2 regions of the Lysinibacillus sp. CNPSo 3705 genome follow, and region 2 is predicted to be linked to the other one. Evidence: riboswitches for the same ligand, from Rfam matches in the RefSeq annotation. Region 2 holds a riboswitch; the other holds the start of a gene.

Region 1 (9,582 bases), on a different contig from region 2:
GTAGACGCAGACAATACGGAAGAGGTTATTGAGCTAATTAAAGCCTTCGGGCCAGAAGTTGTTATTAATGTAGCACTACCTTATCAAGACTTAACGATTATGGATGCTTGCTTAGCGACAGGTGTACACTATGTGGATACTGCAAACTACGAGCCACCTGAAACGGCAAAATTTGAATATAAATGGCAATGGGCTTATAAAGAGAAGTTCGAAAAAGCTGGTTTAACTGCTTTACTTGGTAGCGGTTTTGATCCAGGTGTAACGGGCGTTTTTACAGCTCATGCACAAAAACATGAATTTGACGAAATCCACTACATAGATATTGTGGATGCAAATGCCGGTGACCACGGTTACCATTTCGCTACAAACTTCAACCCAGAAATCAACATTCGTGAAATTACTGCGAATGGTCGTTACTGGAAAGAAGGCGAGTGGATTGAAACTGCACCACTTGAGAAAAAAGAGGTTTATAACTTACCAGAAATCGGACCAAAAGATATTTATCTTTTATACCATGAAGAACTAGAGTCACTTGCTAAAAATATTAAAGGCTTAAAGCAAATCCGCTTCTGGATGACATTCTCTGAAAAATACTTAACACATTTAAAAGTATTAGAGAATGTTGGTATGACTTCTATTGAGCCGATTGAATTTGAAGGACAAATGATTCAACCAATTCACTTCCTGAAAGCTGTACTACCTGATCCAGCATCACTTGGACCACGTACAAAAGGAAAAACGAATATCGGTTGTATCATTCGCGGTCTAAAAGATGGTAAAGAAAAAACATATTATGTCTACAATGTGTGTGACCACGAGGAATGCTATAACGAGGTTGGTTCACAGGCAATTTCCTACACAACAGGTGTACCAGCAATGATTGGTGCAATGCTTGTGATGAACGGTCAATGGCGTAAACCTGGCGTTTGGAATGTCGAAGATTTCAATCCAGATCCATTCATGGATGCACTAAATAAATGGGGTCTACCATGGCAAGAAAGCCATAACCCAGAATTACTTGACCTAGAGTTAGATGCAAAGGAATTAAGTCGATGAAGCCAATTGATTTCTCAAAAGTTCCATCCCCTTCTTATGTAGTGGATGAACGATTATTAACAAAAAATCTAGAACTTTTAAAATCAATTCAAGATCGCACAGGTTGCCGCATTTTACTTGCCTTAAAAGGGTTTTCAATGCATTCAACATTCCCATTAGTAGGTGAATATTTAGCAGGAATTACGTCTAGCTCATTATTTGAAGCTCGACTCGGCTATGAAAAAATGGGCAAAGAAGTTCATGTCTATGCACCAGCTTACGTCGAACATGAAATGGACGAGCTTCTTGGCTATGTTGATCATATTGTGTTTAATTCATTTAACCAATGGAATCAATATAAGGACAAAGTAAAGTCTGCTAATAAAACAATTGAATGTGGTATTCGTATTAATCCTGAGTACTCAGAAATTGAAACCGCACTTTACGACCCTTGCTACACGAATTCTCGTCTTGGCACAACATTAGCCAACTTCGACAAGTCACAGCTTGACGGTATTGATGGCTTACACTTCCATGCAATGTGTGAGCAAAACTCAGATACGTTAGAGCGTATTATACAAGTTGTCGAAGAAAAATTTGGTGATGTTTTACATCAAATGACATGGTTAAACTTTGGTGGAGGTCACCATATCACTCGTGAGGATTATGATGTAGAAAAGCTTGTGAATATTATTAATTACATTCAAGACAAGTATAACCTTCTCGTCTATTTAGAGCCAGGTGAAGCTGTTGCACTTAATACAGGCTATTTAGTAGCAACTGTTCTCGATGTACAGAAAAACGGTATGGACCTAGCAATTTTAGATACCTCGGCAACTTGCCATATGCCAGATGTTCTAGAAATGCCATACCGCCCAATGATTATTGGCTCTGGTCAACCAAATGAGCTAGCTTACACATATCGTCTAGGCGGGCTTACTTGTCTGGCTGGTGATGTAATTGGTGATTATTCATTTGAACAGCCTTTACAACCAGGCGATCGTCTAGTATTTACAGATATGGCACATTACTCAATGGTGAAAAATCATATGTTTAATGGCGTAAATCTTCCATCAATCGTTTCTTATAACGATGAAGAAGGCATTAAAGTCATTCGTGAATTTAAATTCGAAGACTATAGCGGCCGACTTTCATAAGGCAAAGAAAATCCTCTCCAACTTAATGCTGGAGAGGATTTTTTACGGCTGCATATTCATCCAACTATCGACATGATGAATGGCAAAACCATTATAACTTTTTTTATTGGCATAATGTTGATGAACTTGTGCTAACTGTTTGTTCATATAGGCTTCTCCATCATCATAAAAGGTAATATTATTCCCTTCATCAGTGGCTCCTGTTTCCACACCAATAACAATTGACTTTTTTACTTTTTTTGCATAGTTTATTTCATGTTCAACGATATTAATAATGTCTTTAGCAGCATCCCGATAAGCCATTATTGAAACACTTTCAACTTGGTCAATTACCCAGTCAGCTAATAAACCTTTACCAAATTGGTTTTTGTAAGTAATTTCATCAAACCAAAATGGCATATCAACTTCCAATGGCAATAGTAATCGGTCGGTATCCCCTTTCGCTCTAGTAACAAGCGCTTGATAGGATTCAATCGTTTTCGCTTGATTCGAGCTCCAACCACTATTTAAATAGGGCTCTACATCAAGATGAACGCCAGAAAATTGCTCTGTTGTTGCTGCATTTTCATTATATGTTTGTAACCAATCAAATAGCTGGTCCTGCATTTTAAAGCCCTCTGTTGAAACCCAACTTGCAGAACCATCTAACGCATATACTTTTATCCCTTTTGCCGTTGCTTTATCGATAAAACCTTTGTAATAATTACTTGCTATATCACTATTAATTTGTAAATATAATTTATTAACTTGTTTGCTTTCTAAAAATGAAAGTACTCCTGATTCATCTTCAACAATCTTTGCCGTGTCCCATAACCAAGTAGCCCTATCCTGCATGGCCATTGCGTCTACCTTTCCCATTGTTAATCCTAGCGTACTTATAATTGCTACTATAAAAACAATGATTGCTTTTGATAGTGAATGACTTCCCACATTTACATCTCCATTCTATTGGCCGAGGCTCATAGAACAGAACCTGGCAACCTGACAATCATGCACTAAAATAGTGTTTAGACTCATTGCTTTGCGTCCTTCCCTTTCGGTGAAGTTTGCCTTTTACAGTAGTTTTCTTACCATACATAATACGATGTTAGTATGGATATGTCAGTAGGTAAATCGCATAATTTTATTGATAACTTTCAAATATATACATATGAACACAGGTTATTTTTACTATATTAGAAATAAGTAATTTATGTTACTAACTTGTAGCGATTGAAAAATCGTGGATGGAAGAGCTAGTCGGAACGAAAATCAACGACACGTTTTGGTGATAAGCTTAATATTCGGCAGAGGTATTCCGCTTCATTTTAATAAAGCTATTTAAAAAGAAAGACAGAATCACATATATGTAATTCTGTCCCCAATATTAACTATGAAATAATCATACAAAAACTTATGCCTCTACGTTTTCTTTTTCATTTTCAAGCATTTTGTGTAAATAATTTATTATTTCACGTATACCTTCTAATGAATTCACAAGTATCTTCGGGTCAACGTAGGTGATCATACGATTTTCAAGATTAGCCACAGCTGTAAAATAGCGTGTTTTTGAATAATTAACAAGTCCCATTTGCTTTAATACCGACTCATCAAAATCAAGAATTTCACGAGCTTCTGTTACAAGTAATCCATAATTCACAACATCCGTGTTCAATACTATAATTCGTGCTGTTGTAGCATTAGAAGAACGATTATAAAGAATACGCTCAAAATCAAGCACAGGGACAAGCTCGCCACGAATTCTTGTGAAGCCTAGAAGATAATTAGGCAAGTGAGGAATCGGTGTTACTTGCTCTAACTTTTCAATCGAAATCGCTTGTTCCACGGGTACTGCGTATTCCTCTGTACCACAAGCAAAAACTACTGCCTTTACACTTTCCATGCGGTCACATCCTCGATTTTTGTAGTTATTTTTTCGCAGACTCTTTAATGATTTCAACAAGTAAATCCGCTAATTTTTCTAATTCTTCGACTGGGATTTTTTCATTTGTTGTATGAATGTCCTCGTATCCAACAGAAAGATTTACTGTAGGGATGCCGAAGCCCGCAATAACATTAGCATCGGAACCTCCGCCTGAAATACCAAGCTTTGGTGTACGATCGATGTTGTGTACAGCTGCCATTGCCACTTGCACAACTTTATCTGATTCTGTTACACGGAATCCAGGATACATTAGCTTCACTTCAACTTCAGCCTTCGCACCTAAAGAAGCCGCTACTTGCTCGAACGTCTCCTGCATATGCTTCGTTTGGGCATCTAGCTTCGCTTTGTCGATCGAACGAGCCTCCGCAAGAATCGTTACTTCGTCACAGACAATATTTGTTGCCTGACCACCCTCAAAGCGACCAATATTAGCTGTTGTTTCTTCATCTAATCGACCTAGCTTCATTTGTGCAATACATTTGGAAGCAACCGTAATCGCAGACACTCCTTTTTCTGGCGCGACACCAGCGTGTGCTGTTTTCCCAATTATTTTAACAGCAATTTTTGCTTGGAATGGAGCCGCTGTTACAATGCCTCCTACTTTGCCATCACTGTCTACAGCAAAGCCGTATTTCGCTTTAATTTTAGATGGATCTAACTCTTTAGCGCCAACGAGCCCACTTTCCTCGCCAGCTGTAATAATAAATTCAATATCACCATGTTCAATATTTTGCTCTTTTAAGCGTTTAGCCATTTCAAATAATGCGGCAAGACCTGCTTTGTCATCCGCACCTAAAATCGTTGTACCATCCGAAACGATATAACCATCTTCACGAAGAGATGGTTTAATCCCTTTACCTGGGACAACTGTATCCATATGAGAAGTAAAATAAATTGGGTCAATATCTAATGAACCCTTTAGCGTAGCAAGTATATTACCTGCTCCATGCCCGTTACGAGTATGTGCATCATCTTGTTCTACTGTAAAACCGAGTGCTGTTAATTTGTCGATTAAAATCGGCGCAATCACTTCTTCATGTTTTGTTTCTGAATCGATTTGTACGAGCTCAAAAAACTCTTCTACTAAACGACTTGTCATGTTGTAGGACTCCCTTAGTTTACGTGTTTATCCACGTCATAGTTATCTTCTATATTTTAGCATACTGCTGCGTTTGGTAAAATAAAACGATTACATTGTTTTTCAATTGATGGCAATAATTATCCTGTTCCATTCAATTCGCAAATTATAGACGGGTAATTTTTAGCTAACTAGAAATTTATGTTAAAATATTTTATAGATTATTCACGTCAATTTTAAGGAGCGGTGCCTTGAAGAAAAAAGTGATAATTATTGTTTCTTTGTTGGTTATATTTATATTGTTGCATTCGACACCAAGTATGGCATTAAGAACACATATATTTTTAATGGGTTATCCAAAAGTCGCAATTTCTTCAGAGATTACTGAAGATAAAGAACATAATGCAGTAGATCAAGATAAATTTGCTGCATTAAATGCCAAAGCCTACACCCTAACAGATCCTCCAATCGAAAAAGCTACTCATGGCGAATTAAGAAACTTTCTTGTGAGGAAATTTGGATTTTTGCATTTTGCAGAATACTACGGAGATACTTAATAACCTTCGTGGGGACTTTACAAAAAAACGCTCAGAGTATTGAGCGTTTTTTCTGCTTTTTATGTTATTACTAATTTACCGTTAAAGGGAGAGTCTTTTCACAGATTACTTTGAAAAATCGCTTCTGTTTCTTTATGTAGGGACTGCAAATAGCCATCTGCCTTATTATGTTTATCCTGTAGACGCAAGATCGTATTATGGACATCATCTTGTACACGAGAAACCTGCTCTCTAGCGGTAGATATTTTAGAATGGACAGACCAAGCTGAAAAAATATCATCAAAGAAATAGTCCGCAAATTTTACAAATCCATCTGTTTCAACTGCTAACGATTTCGTTGACATATCTTGTACATCCAGTAGTTCATTTTGGAAGCGCTGTAATGCAATTTGAGCATTATGGAGATAATTTTCGGACTCATCAAGTGCATCATGCTTTAAATGTGTAGCAATGAGACCTCCACCAAAAAACGTATCCCATGCTGAGTAACCACTTGCAGAATGCAAGGACTCTGCAGCTTGTCCAAGCTTAGTAAGCGCTGCTTCACCAGCTTCTTCCGCTTCCCCTATCTCTAAAATAAGTTGTTTCGTTAACATTTCTTCGTGCGCTAATTGTTCAAGCCTTTTTGCCTGTTCAGGCGCATGTATTTGTAAATAGCCTTTCTTTTGAGCATTTAATTGCTTTAAAACTTCATGCAACTCTTGTTCGTTAATTTGAGTAAGTTTACTGTTTATGTGCCGTAAATCATCTGTCAAATCAAGTTCCATCTTCTTTGCTTCATTTATTTTCAATTCAAGAATAGCTGCTTCATCAATTTTTTCTGCAAGTAGCTCATCTTGTTGCCCTGCCCACGTACGAATCATATTCATAAAAGAAAAACCTTCTAACTTATCGAGTTTCAAACGAATTTGATTGAGTGCTTTAGAATGTTTGTAAATTTCCTGTTGTGCACGCTCGATTTGCCTTTCAATTAAATCCTTTTGTTCACTTAACCTACTAGCAGTTCTTAATTGTGCATGAATCATTTCTTGCTCTTTTTGTAATTGTTTCCATTCCATCCATCTCAACTCCTCTTATATATATGTACGAATGAAAACAGGAAATGTTTCAATTATCTGTTATTTTCATTAGATCTTTTATTATCAAATGTTCGAAAAAAGAAAGCCTAGAAATCCCAAAGGATACTAGGCTTGTACAATTTTTATAGAGGAATGTTTCCGTGCTTTTTCTCTGGACGTGTTTCATGTTTGTTCGCTAACATATCTAGCCCTTGAATTAGCTTAATACGTGTATCACGTGGATCAATAACATCGTCTACCATACCGCGAGATGCCGCCACGTATGGATTTGCGAATTTCTCTTTATATTCTTCAATTTTCGCTGCACGTGTTGCTTCTGGATCTTCCGATTTTGCAATTTCACGCGCGAAAATAATGTTAGCTGCACCTGCCGCACCCATAACAGCAATTTCTGCGTTAGGCCAAGCAAATACTAAGTCTGCCCCAATTGATTTCGAATTAAGGGCAACGTACGCACCACCATATGCTTTACGCAGAATCACTGTGATTTTTGGTACTGTTGCTTCTGAGTATGCATAAAGGATTTTTGCTCCGTGACGAATGATACCGCCATGCTCTTGTTTAACGCCTGGGAAGAAACCAGAAACGTCTTCAAATGTGATGATTGGTATATTATAAGCATCACAAGTACGAATAAAACGAGCAGCTTTGTCTGAAGAGTCAATATCTAATCCACCAGCTAATACTTTAGGTTGGTTACATACAAGACCAACTGATTCCCCAGCAATACGCGCAAAACCAACTACAACGTTTTTCGCGAATTCTGCATGAACTTCCATAAATGAGTCTTCGTCCACTATTTGCTCGACTACTTTTCGTACATCATAAGGACGAGTTGTTTCGATCGGTACAGTATCCACGATTTCCGGACGATAGTCATCACCCTCTGGACGTGCCTGACGAGGAGCTTTTTCTTTATTATTTTGTGGTAAGTAGCTTAATAGCTTCTTAATTTGATCAATAGCTTCTTCTTCAGATGGTGCGCGGAAGTGTGCATTACCACTTACAGCGTTGTTTACTTTTGAACCACCTAAATCTTCAGCAGAGATTTTTTCACCTGTTACTGTTTCAATAACTTTCGGTCCTGTAATAAACATTTGAGATGTCTTATCAACCATTAGAATGAAGTCTGTAATTGCTGGTGAATATACCGCCCCACCAGCACATGGTCCCATGATAACTGAGATTTGAGGAATTACCCCAGAGTAGATTGCATTACGGTAGAAAATATGACCATAACCATCAAGTGAAAGTACACCCTCTTGAATACGAGCGCCACCTGAATCATTAATACCGATAAATGGTGTACCATTTTTTGCAGCTAAATCCATCACTGTTGCCATTTTTTTTGCGTGCATTTCACCAAGTGCTCCACCAAATACTGTGAAATCTTGAGAGAATAAGTATACTGGACGTCCATTAATTTTACCGAAACCAGTTACTACACCATCACCAGGGCCTTCCATCTTGTCCATGCCAAAGTCTACTGTACGGTGTGTAATGAATGGGTTGATCTCGAAAAATGTACCTTCGTCTAGTAATAATTCAATACGCTCACGAGCAGTTAATTTGCCTTTATCATGTTGCTTCTCGATGCGCTCATAGCCGCCACCAAGTTCAATTACTGTCTTACGGTCATACAAGTCATTAATTTTGTCGAACATATCCATACTGATCACTTATCCCCTTTTCCACTTTTATCGCATAATTCATATAACACACCGAAAGATGATTTCGGATGCATGAAAGCAACTTCTGCACCACCAGCACCTGGTCCTGGCTCTTCAGATAAAAGACGGACGCCTTTTTCACGAAGCTCAGCCATACGCTCACGAATACCTGTTACACCGAAGGCTACATGATGGATACCTTCTCCACGTTTTTCGATGTATCCGTGAATAGTACTTTTTTCACTCATCGGTTCTAATAACTCAATTTTTACATTACCCGCATCAATGAATGCAACACGAACCTGTTGAGATTCTACTTCTTCCACTTTCAGCAGCTTTAGGCCTAAAGTTTCTGTATAATATGTAATGCGTTCATTAAGATCGCGGACTGCAATCCCAATATGATCTACTCTCTCCATGGTGACATCTCCTTCTGTTATGGTACATAATCTATTTTACAGACTTTTTCGTCAAAACTCTACTACTTGAGAAATTTTTCAGATTTGCTAAACTATTTATAAGAAAAGAAGGAGCGAACGAGCATATGAGTAATAAAAAATTTCAAAAAATTGTCGTTTATACGATGATAGCAATCATGGTAATTTCATCTCTAGCATTCGGCTTATCAATGCTAGTGTAATGGAAAGCTAGGCGTCCGCATTACTGCGGGCGCTCTTTCTTTACCTTTAAGCCCTTAAAAGACTGCTTAATTTCTAAATAGCGATCCATTTCCTCAATAAATTGATAGAGAGCTGCTTGTGCTAAAAATTGCTCATGATTTTTCGGCAAAGGTAATTGGGCGAAATCTAACTTTACCTGCTCTAACTTCTCCCTAAAATGACTAGCCGTATTTCCTGAATGAACATGCTCACCGAGGTCTTTTAAAAAGTCAGCGACGATTACTGCCTCTTGTACTATAACAGGAAGTGCCGTTATTTTCGGAAGAACCCTATCGATAATTTCTAGCTGCTGTTCACGCATATCAAAATACACGTAGTAGTCATTTTCTCGTCTCGTAAAATGATTTTCAACATCTTTAAACGCTAGGGATTTTGCACTATTCAATATTTTAATGGCGTCAA
Region 2 (9,582 bases):
AGAATAGGATCAGATAAGTTATCAGCTACAATTTTCAACGTCAATTGAGACACAGCGTTATCCCCAAGGTCCTCATCATCGAACTCCTCTTCTATATCTAGATCTTCACCAAGTAATGAACCACCTATTAAACTGTTGCTAGTCCTAGCAATATACATGTCGTCCTCTACTATAGCAACTTCATATATTTTATTGAATGAGATTTCTTTTTTAATCAAATCTTCTTCTAAATTTTCTCTACTTACGAGAAAAAGTGTATTTGTTAGTTCATTTAGTAATAAAGCATTTAAACAATCATTTGAGATGATGCAATGTGTATGAGGGATAGCCATAAGCTCCTCCTCACTCGCATCTATCATTTCATTTAATCTATCGTTATAGATATACCATTCTTTAACATATCGCATAATTCCTGCTATTAATACACCTAAACCAATTAAAAAATAGATGTTGCTAAAGATAGCCGCTTCGACTAACTTTGCTAGTAATAAATAGGTCATTCCTAGAAATACAAGAAAAAAGGTTTTCATCCATATCCCACCCTCAAAAAGATAATCGATAGGTTTATTTCATCCATGTTAATAGAAAGTTTATTCAAACCTTTATCTTTTCATTCTTAATTTCTGGGGGACCATTCTTTTTCCATTAAATGTTATTTTCGCAAAAAAAAACATGAGGGCATTACAAATCAATGCCCTCATATTTCCGTTTTTATTTAACAATAATTATCAATTTAAATGTTCCTTTAATTCCTCTTTACTGCCTACATTGTCTAAAGTCTTATCTTTTTCAATTTTATGCATCTCGAGAACATGTTGTGAAGGTGGAATAATCAAACTAACAATAACAATTGTAATACCTGTGATCACAACGCCTGAGAAAACAGGTGCCTGCCACAGCTCATTTAATAAACCTAAAAATCCCTCTGATTGGATAGGAAGACTAGGCACATGTGTTAAAGATGTAAGAATGTAATAAACTAACCCGACAGATATACTCGCCCAAACTGCAGGTGTACTTACTCGCTTCCAAAACGGCCCTAAAACGATTGGCCAGAAAATTGTTACGAATATAATATCCCATGCCAAGTAGGCTAAATCAATGACTTTCTGGAAGCTGACCGCTAAAACTAAACCAAGCAAAGCACTTAAAATAATAATAAGTCTTGAAAATTTTAATAGTTTTTTAGGATCTGGGTTACGATTAATAAAGTCTAAATAAATGTTTTTTGTGACAATTCCTGAAGTTGCAACATAACACGCGGCTACCGTAGACATTCCCATCGCTGCCATTGCTGTTAAAAAGATAGCTGCTAATAACGGTGGGAAATATCCTTGAGCAAAGGCAAGCATCAATGTCTCTGGATTTGTACTACCAGGATAAATCGTTTTGAACGCTTCTCCTAGCATACCCGGAATCCAGCTAATCGCGATAATAATAGTCCCAGCTATAATCATACTGCGCTGAGCTACTTTTGGACTTTTAGCCGCGGCTACCCGTTGTCCTAAGTCCACTGCCGGAATATCACCAAGTGCTAACACAAGATATAATGTCCAAAACTCTGCTCCAGCCTTATTGAAGAGTTCACTAATATTCCACCACTCCGGGTTAAATGTTACATCAGGGTAATAGAATAAGATAAAAATTGTGATCCCTACTATACCCGCTACTGCCAGTGCCCCCTGAACAATTTCCGTATAGGCTACAGCCCAAAGGCCTCCAATTACAGAATATAAGGCAGTTAATGATACAAAAAGTAATGCTGCTGGTACGAAATCAATTTGTAATAGCTGCTGAATAATATATGTGCCACCAACTGTTAACGCAGCAGCATTAAAGACACCAAAGGCAATCGCCATTACGACGCCTGTATAAGCCCCGAGCTTTTTACTGCCATATCTTAATCCATAGTAATCTGCTAATGTCCAGCCCTTTAATCTACGTAATGGCTTCGTCCAAATGAGTGCTCCAAGAATCATACAAGTCCCTAAACCGCCCATTGTCGCTGACCCTTCAAAGCCGCCACTTGTATAACCAGAGCCTACTGCTGCAAAGAAAAATGGGGCTGCTAATAAGGCAGCCACTAGACTTCCTGTAACAACAGATAAAGGCATGCTCCACCCAGCAACAATTAAATCCTCCGCAGTATTAACTCGTTTGTATCCTTTATATCCAATGTAATAAATAAAAATTAAGTATAAGCTAAAGATCATTATATTTAACATAGTATTGCTCCTCAGTTTTTCACATTAACCGTTCATAACGACTCCGCCATTTGGTGTTAATATTTGACCCGTATAGAAATTCGCATTTTCTGAAGCTAAAAATAATACGGTCTTTGCGATTTCTTCTGGTTGAGCCAATCGTTTTAACGGATATTTAGCAGACTCTTCCTCTACATAATTCTCTCCAAATTCCTTCAGAATGTCTGTAAATGTACCACTAGGAGCTACTGCATTGACTAGTATCGAAGGTGCTAACTCACGTGCCAAAGCCTTCGTAAATGCATTAATACCACCCTTTGCAGCAGAATAATGCGTAAATTCCTCACAACCTAAACTACCAATATCTGAAGAAATATTAATCATTTTTCCGTTGTTTCGTTCTTTCATTCTTTTTGCTGCTTCTCGACAATTGTAGAAACAACCATATAGATGAACTTTGATCATTTTATCCCACTGCTCATCTGTTAAATCCGTAATGCTTGAAGCCTGCGCGAACCCAGCATTATTGACAAGAACATCAATTTCGCCTAACTGTTTGTCCAGATATTGATACATAGCTTGAACTTGTTGAGAATTCGATACATCTGCTTTATATTTTATAGCCTGTACACCAAACTTTTCTGCTTGCGCACGAACCTCCTCTGCTTCATTTTCATCACCAATATAATTGATACATATATTGGCCCCATGCTCGGCAAAGCCCAAAGCAATGGCTTTACCGATTCCTTTACTTGAACCCGTAATTAGTACATTTTTTCCTTTAAAATTAATGTCCATTATTGATCATTCTCCAATTTGAATTTTGCTACAAGTACCTGCAATTCTTCTGCTGTTTTTCCTAATGAAGAAGATGCTTCTTTCACCTCTTGCATGGTCGTCAATTGCTCTTGCGTTGCACTTGACACATTCGCCGAGAATTCAGAAGACTGCTCCGCAGATTGCTTAATATTATTGACAGATGCTGCTACTTCCTCCGAAGAAGCTGAAATTTGTTGAGATGCAGCTGAAATTTCGCGTATCTGACTAGCAACTTCTTCTGATGAAGTGAGAATTTCTTTAAAGATTTCCCCTACTTCGTTTGTAAACTCCATACCAGCCTTTACATCTTCTTTCCCTTTTTCCATAACAGTGATAGAGGCATTTGAATCAGCTTGTATTGTACTAATTAAATTGTATATTTCCGTTGCAGACTGTGATGATTGTTCCGCTAATCGTCTAACCTCATCAGCGACAACCGCGAAGCCTTTGCCATGCTCTCCTGCTCTAGCAGCTTCGATTGCCGCATTCAAAGCTAGTAAATTTGTTTGATCGGCTATGGCTGTAATAAGATTTACGATATCACTAATTTTTTTCGTATTGATATGTAATCCATTTATTGTTGTACCGATTTGTTCAACAGAATCATTAATCAACTCCATTTGTGCAATGACCTGCTGAACAACTTGATTTCCACGTTCTGAAGCTTGAGAAGCAGAAATAGATGATTCGGCTGCCGTATTAGCAGAGTCAGCAATTTGCTGGATGCCTGTCGCTGTTTCCTCCATAGCAGCAGCCGTTTCCTCAGTCATAACCATTGAAGCCTCAGCGTTTTGCGTGATTTGTCCCATGTCTTGGGCAATAATTGTTGAGCTGTTATATGTTTCTGCTGCATTAATAGTTAGCTGATTAGCAGCTGAAGAAACGTTGTCAGATGTATTTCTAATATTTAAAATAATATGTTGTAAATTGGAAACCATCGTTTGAATAGATTTAGATAAATTTCCTATTTCGTCCTTCGTTATTTCTAAATCTACATTTATCAATTGTCCATTCGCTACTTGATTTGCAGCGTTCACTACTTTCTTAAGTGGTTTTAATAGACGATCAATAATTATGTAGAGTAAAACTAATAGAAGTAAAATTCCAATAACAGCTAGAACGATTTGTTTTATGACACTTGTTTTAATGATCGTATTTATGTAGTCCGCAGAATAATCAATACCTAATAAAGCAATGAGCTTGCCATTGTCATCATTAATAGGGGTAAACACAGTTCGCCATGAACCATAAGGATCTTCGAAAATATCAGTTACAGCAGTGCTATTATTTTTAATTGCCAATTTAGCCGTTTTTACATGTTCATCTGCTAAATCAGTAAAGATTTCACCCGCTTCATAGACCTCGTTCAAATTAGATGTATAGCCGATCGGGTTAACGCCATCTGCGTCCTTCACATCCCAAATATAGCTCCAACTCATAATACCTTGTTCTTCTTGAATCTTATCGAGTTGCTTTTGAATTTTTTTAAATTTAGCATTCGTCTCTCCCTTTTCAGTCAATAAATCTTTAACATCATTCCTATCAAGATTCATAGCTGTCAATAAACCAACACTTTTCAACTCTTGCTCTAAATCAACAGACATTCGATTGTTTAATTCTCTAATACTTTGTGTAGTAATAATAGCAATTAGAAGCAAAACAATAATAGAAACCGTTAGTAAAAGTTTGCTTTTTAATGAAACATTTTTAAACAACTTCATGATTATTACTTCCTCCTTGATCGTATTTTGGGCAAAAAAAATAACCTATTTCAAAAGAAATAGGCATCAAAGAATATGACTAGCTATAGATGTACTTAACTAGTACTCCTTTGCAGCTCAGCCATCATAGTATTCATTACCTTAGACCTGTAGCTTTGCGTCTCTACCTTTCAGCAGATTTGCCCATCTTTTTCCTCCTCAAATTAACACAATGGGTAAAAGTAGTCAATGTAACTAGATAAAAAAACACATAATATTTACTATTTTACCAATTCAATAAAATGAATAATATTACACAATTTTCTCGGCACATCCACAATTCTCTTCAGGGAAATAAAAAACAGCTACAACGCAAAATTGTAGCTGCTACTATAATTTTTAAATAATCAATTACCCCTAAATGATTATTATTTTAGTGTCATGTATAAAACCGACGGTATAAATGCTAACGCAAACATGCAGGAATACCACATCGATGTACGGCGTAATGAAAAACGAACTTGTTTCTTTTCTGCATAAAAAATGTCTAACATTACTGAAGCAACAACAAGCGGAATCGTAACACATGCGAAAGCAACTAATAAAATGTTTAATCCAAACATAAAAGCACCCCTCTGTTCGTGAACATTTATTTTTCCTCTTTGTGACAACTTTATGTATTTTTAGTGTACACAATTCCGTCACAAATTGTCAACTATATTCAACTAAGAAAAACGCGCTTTTTACAGAATATTTTTATCACAACGAGTATTTTTACGTAATTTTTTCACAAAAAAACAACTGCAAAATGGCAGTTGCTTTGTTAATCATTAATCCATTAGTTTTTTTAAAAAATTCATACTTGACAATCCACAGTGAATGTTATTTTAATTTCTATACTTATCTGTCAGCCCTCTTAAAAAATTTCTCACAAAGCGATCGCCACATTCTTTATAGTTACGATGACTTGGATTTCTTAAAATGGCACCTAACTCGCCTTTCGAAACGCTAACGCCTCCATCATATAAAATATCGAGCATCTCCTCACTCGTTAAGGCTAACGCAATCTTTACTTTCTTTAATAACATATTATTAGGGCTTTCTTTTCCTGAAACAGGTAGTGGTCCTTCTGATTGACCTGGCTTAGGCTTTTGCGGACCTCGTTTAAATGTAATAAAGCCATTTAAAAAAGCCTCTAACATTTTATTATTACATTTAATGTATTCTTCTGGTGCTTCTTCCTCATCATAAACTTTAATGAGCATGTTCAATACTTCTTCTTTCGTATAGTCCATGCCACCTAGCTGAAAAATTTTAACCATATCTGTATTTTTGATATCTAATGCATATCTTAAACGAATTAAAATATCATTGTTCGTCATTTTAACAACCTCCATTTTTAACGGTAAAAGCGCTTCTAATAATCCTATCCTAATTGAAGCATTACTTTATTATAGCAGAGACATTCACAATTTTAGTTAGCTTTCCAAAAGTTACTTTACTATAGTATTTAGAATGTGCATTTTATTTTTTAACATGTATGATTAGCTAACTCTCGACCATTCTAATCACAAGGAGGTGAGATAAATGGCTAATCGTAGTTCAAATAAGCTTCTAGTTCCCGGTGTACATGAAGCCGTTAATCAATTGAAATATGAAATCGCACAAGAATTTAATGTACAATTAGGGCCAGAAGCCTCTTCTCGTGCAAACGGTTCAGTCGGGGGAGAAATAACAAAACGCCTCGTAGAAATGGCTGAAAAACGTTCAAAAGGTTTATTATAATAATAAAATTAAAAAAGAACGAATCGCTTTTTAAATTGGCATTCGTTCTTTCATATTTTAACTTCTTTCAGCGGGTGTCTTTAAACATCTGTACCCGTCGCACGCTTCCAGTCAAAAACATCCGCTGAAAGAAGTTAAAGCCTCCGGCGGATGTCACGGAATCGGAAAGAAGTTCGAGGATGTCATCGCATCCATGCGATAACGGCTAACTGACCTGCATCGTGCTGTTGCTGACGCAGCGTTAGCACTACGCTTTTGCGCAAAAAACATCTGCAGGCCTAAGCACAAAGCCGATTCCAGACACAATTATGCCAAGGCATCATTGATTTATTTAATTCCAACCGGTTGTAAAGCCTCGCTTGCCCCTTTTTTTAGAGTAAGCATCACGATAAAGGAAATACAATATAGGGCAGCTAAATAGATCATAACGACCGTCATATCATAACTTTGAAGAATATAGCCGACAAAGATTGGTGAAAATCCTCCAATTGCTCTACCAAAGTTAAAAATCGTATTTGTTGCTGTACTACGAATTTGCACCGGATAGAAGCTACTAATTAAAGCTCCATACCCTGCGAACATCCCGTTTGAGAAAAAGCCGACAATTGCACCACCTAATAAAATTGCGAAACTACCTGTGGCATAAGCATATAAAAACACTGCACATGCAGAGGTAAGTAAAAAGATTCCGAATGCACGCTTTGCGCCAAATCGGTCCATAACTCGCCCAAATGTTAGCATCCCAATAATCATGCCAACTGCTGTGCTAATTGTCCAAAGTGCCGAGCTTGAAACGGATAGACCTTGAGATTTTTGCAACATAGATGGCAACCAAATCATTAAGCCATTGTAACCAGCAATTTGAACAGTTGCCATAACGATTAATGATATTGTCGTCATCGAAGTTCGAGGCGTTTCAAATAGCTGCGCCAACTTCCCTTTTTCATGTTGCTTGTTGATTTTTTTATTTTTCTGAGCAGCCACCCACTCTGGTGATTCCTCAAGATTTTTTCGCACAATGTATGCGAAAATAACAGGTAACACTCCAACAAAGAATAAAGCTCTCCATCCTAAAGTCGGAAGAATAACGGCACTTAGTAACGCTGCTAAAATAACTCCATATTGAGCACCTACACTAACATAGGAAGAGGCTCTCCCTTGCTTATTCTTCGGCCAAGCCTCGGCAACAAGCGCCATACCAATACCGTATTCGCCCCCTGCACCAAGACCAGCGATAAATCTATACATATAAATTTGTTCAATATTTGTTGCTAACCCCGTTAAAGCTGTACCAAGCGCAAACAACAAGACGGTATAAGTAAATACTTTTACTCGCCCATACTTATCAGCTAAAACCCCGAAAATAATGCCACCTAACAGCATACCAATATTCGTTACGGAAGAAATGAGCCCACCTGTTGCGAAATCAATGTTAAATTCCGAAATAATCATTGTCATCGCAAAGGAGATAAACATAATGTCCATCCCTTCCAACGTTAAACCAGCTACTGAAGCTACCACTGTTTTCTTACGATAATCCATCTTTACAATCCTCCAGTTTCTTGTTGATAAAAAGCTCTTTTTGAGGGAATGGATTATACAATTCTTGTCCATTCTCTTTTGAAGCCTCACGGGACTCCATTAAAAGAGGTTAAATGCAAAATAAAAGCCCTCCTGTCACAGAGGACAAAAGGGCATGCCAAATCAAAGATATTATTAGCCTTAAAATATCAAGTAGCCCTTTTCAGCCTCTCTGGACCGTATTAAAGGAATTTTATTTCGTTCTTTTATGTTGTTCTACATTTTATAAGATTATTATTAAAAAAGCAATGCCTTATAGTAGAAAAAATCACCTTCTAGTTAGATAGGAGGCCATTTTATATTAAAAAAGTCTTCAGACTGTACAACAGTATACCCATAGCGCTCCAAGCTTTCTTGAATAAGCGCACTTAATTCAGTATCGTCTTCAATTGTACATCGTTAATTCTCCTTTTGGGCAATGGGTAACAGGCTATTTTAGAAAGATTTAAGCACCAAAAATATTATTACATATAATACCATTTTATGATATATAATGTATAGATATCGCATAGTAACCTTCTAAACTGCGAAATCCCATACTACGAGGAGGATTATTTTGGGCCAATCATCAACAGAAATTTTCATACGTAATTTCGAACATGGAGACATGCCTTTACTTAGAGAATTGTACCAATCCGTAACAGCAAAAGAAAATGCGACATTTTGGTGGGTCGGAGACGAAGATAATTGGCGTAACGTTTATTGCGCATTTGAAAATGGGAAAATGGTCGCTAAGGGGCAAGTTAGTATCATTAACGTTGTACCCCCCGGTCGTTCAATAGAGAATAACCACTCAATATACGTTAATCTTAAAACTATTTCTGACAGAGAACATGACATTGCTCTGCTCGATAAAGTCTATCAATATCTTTTTACAAGAGCACAACAATTAAAGGAAACTTTGCCTAAAGAATATGGAACAATCCTATGCGTTGGTAACGACTCCGAAGAAACTGCAAACAATCAGTTTTTTATCCAAAAAGGCTACCTCCCTTTAAATAGCCTATATCGTATGAATCGTGATTTGAATAAACCTATTCCTGCATTAACATTACAAGAAGAATTTCAATTCTCACACTGGAACATGGAGACATCTAGCGAGGAAAGAGATTATCTCGATATAGAAGCCGAAATTTGGCCAGACACTCCACTTGGTCTAAATAGGTTATCTGAATACAAGAACAACAAGCTATGGACATCCATGGTCATATGTCAAACAGACGTTATAATTGGCGGACTGATGGCATGGCAAGAAGAAGACTACGGTGTAATAGAGGACGTTTTTGTCCGTAAACCGTGGAGGAAACGTGGTATTGCCCAGTTTTTGCTTACGCAAGCCATGACATACCTTAAGTCTCATCAGCTACAAAAAGCTACTCTCATGGTACTAACTACAAATAAGTCAGCTTTATCTCTATACGAGTCGGTCGGTTTTTATACGGATACAGAAGAGATAAGGTACTTTACAAAACTGAATTAGGCAACGAAAAAGA

What was found. Region 2 has a riboswitch for cyclic di-GMP ahead of PVA17_RS13935 (methyl-accepting chemotaxis protein). Riboswitches for the same ligand answer to the same signal wherever they lie in the genome.
Region 1: linked by a shared signal. The riboswitch ahead of PVA17_RS18320 (amidase) and the one ahead of PVA17_RS13935 (methyl-accepting chemotaxis protein) in region 2 are both predicted to bind cyclic di-GMP.

Annotation. Positions count from the first base shown of each region.
Region 1 covers NZ_JAQZSD010000051.1:1,029-10,610, forward strand. The annotation lists gene PVA17_RS18310 (saccharopine dehydrogenase family protein) at 1-1,056, shown strand, start outside; gene nspC (carboxynorspermidine decarboxylase) at 1,053-2,192, shown strand; gene PVA17_RS18320 (amidase) at 2,235-3,122, opposite strand; cyclic di-GMP riboswitch class I at 3,165-3,253, opposite strand; gene PVA17_RS18325 (chemotaxis protein CheW) at 3,586-4,074, opposite strand; gene PVA17_RS18330 (M20/M25/M40 family metallo-hydrolase) at 4,100-5,215, opposite strand; gene PVA17_RS18335 (hypothetical protein) at 5,446-5,751, shown strand; gene PVA17_RS18340 (coiled-coil domain-containing protein) at 5,850-6,809, opposite strand; gene PVA17_RS18345 (acyl-CoA carboxylase subunit beta) at 6,953-8,500, opposite strand; gene mce (methylmalonyl-CoA epimerase) at 8,506-8,919, opposite strand; gene prli42 (stressosome-associated protein Prli42) at 9,045-9,140, shown strand; gene PVA17_RS18360 (aromatic acid exporter family protein) at 9,161-9,582, opposite strand, start outside.
Region 2 covers NZ_JAQZSD010000030.1:37,999-47,580, reverse strand. The annotation lists gene PVA17_RS13950 (hypothetical protein) at 1-530, opposite strand, end outside; gene PVA17_RS13945 (sodium:solute symporter family protein) at 729-2,225, opposite strand; gene PVA17_RS13940 (SDR family NAD(P)-dependent oxidoreductase) at 2,250-3,002, opposite strand; gene PVA17_RS13935 (methyl-accepting chemotaxis protein) at 3,002-4,744, opposite strand; cyclic di-GMP riboswitch class I at 4,853-4,938, opposite strand; gene PVA17_RS13930 (hypothetical protein) at 5,152-5,346, opposite strand; gene PVA17_RS13925 (YehS family protein) at 5,611-6,105, opposite strand; gene PVA17_RS13920 (alpha/beta-type small acid-soluble spore protein) at 6,311-6,508, shown strand; gene PVA17_RS13915 (MFS transporter) at 6,836-8,050, opposite strand; gene PVA17_RS13910 (GNAT family N-acetyltransferase) at 8,646-9,569, shown strand.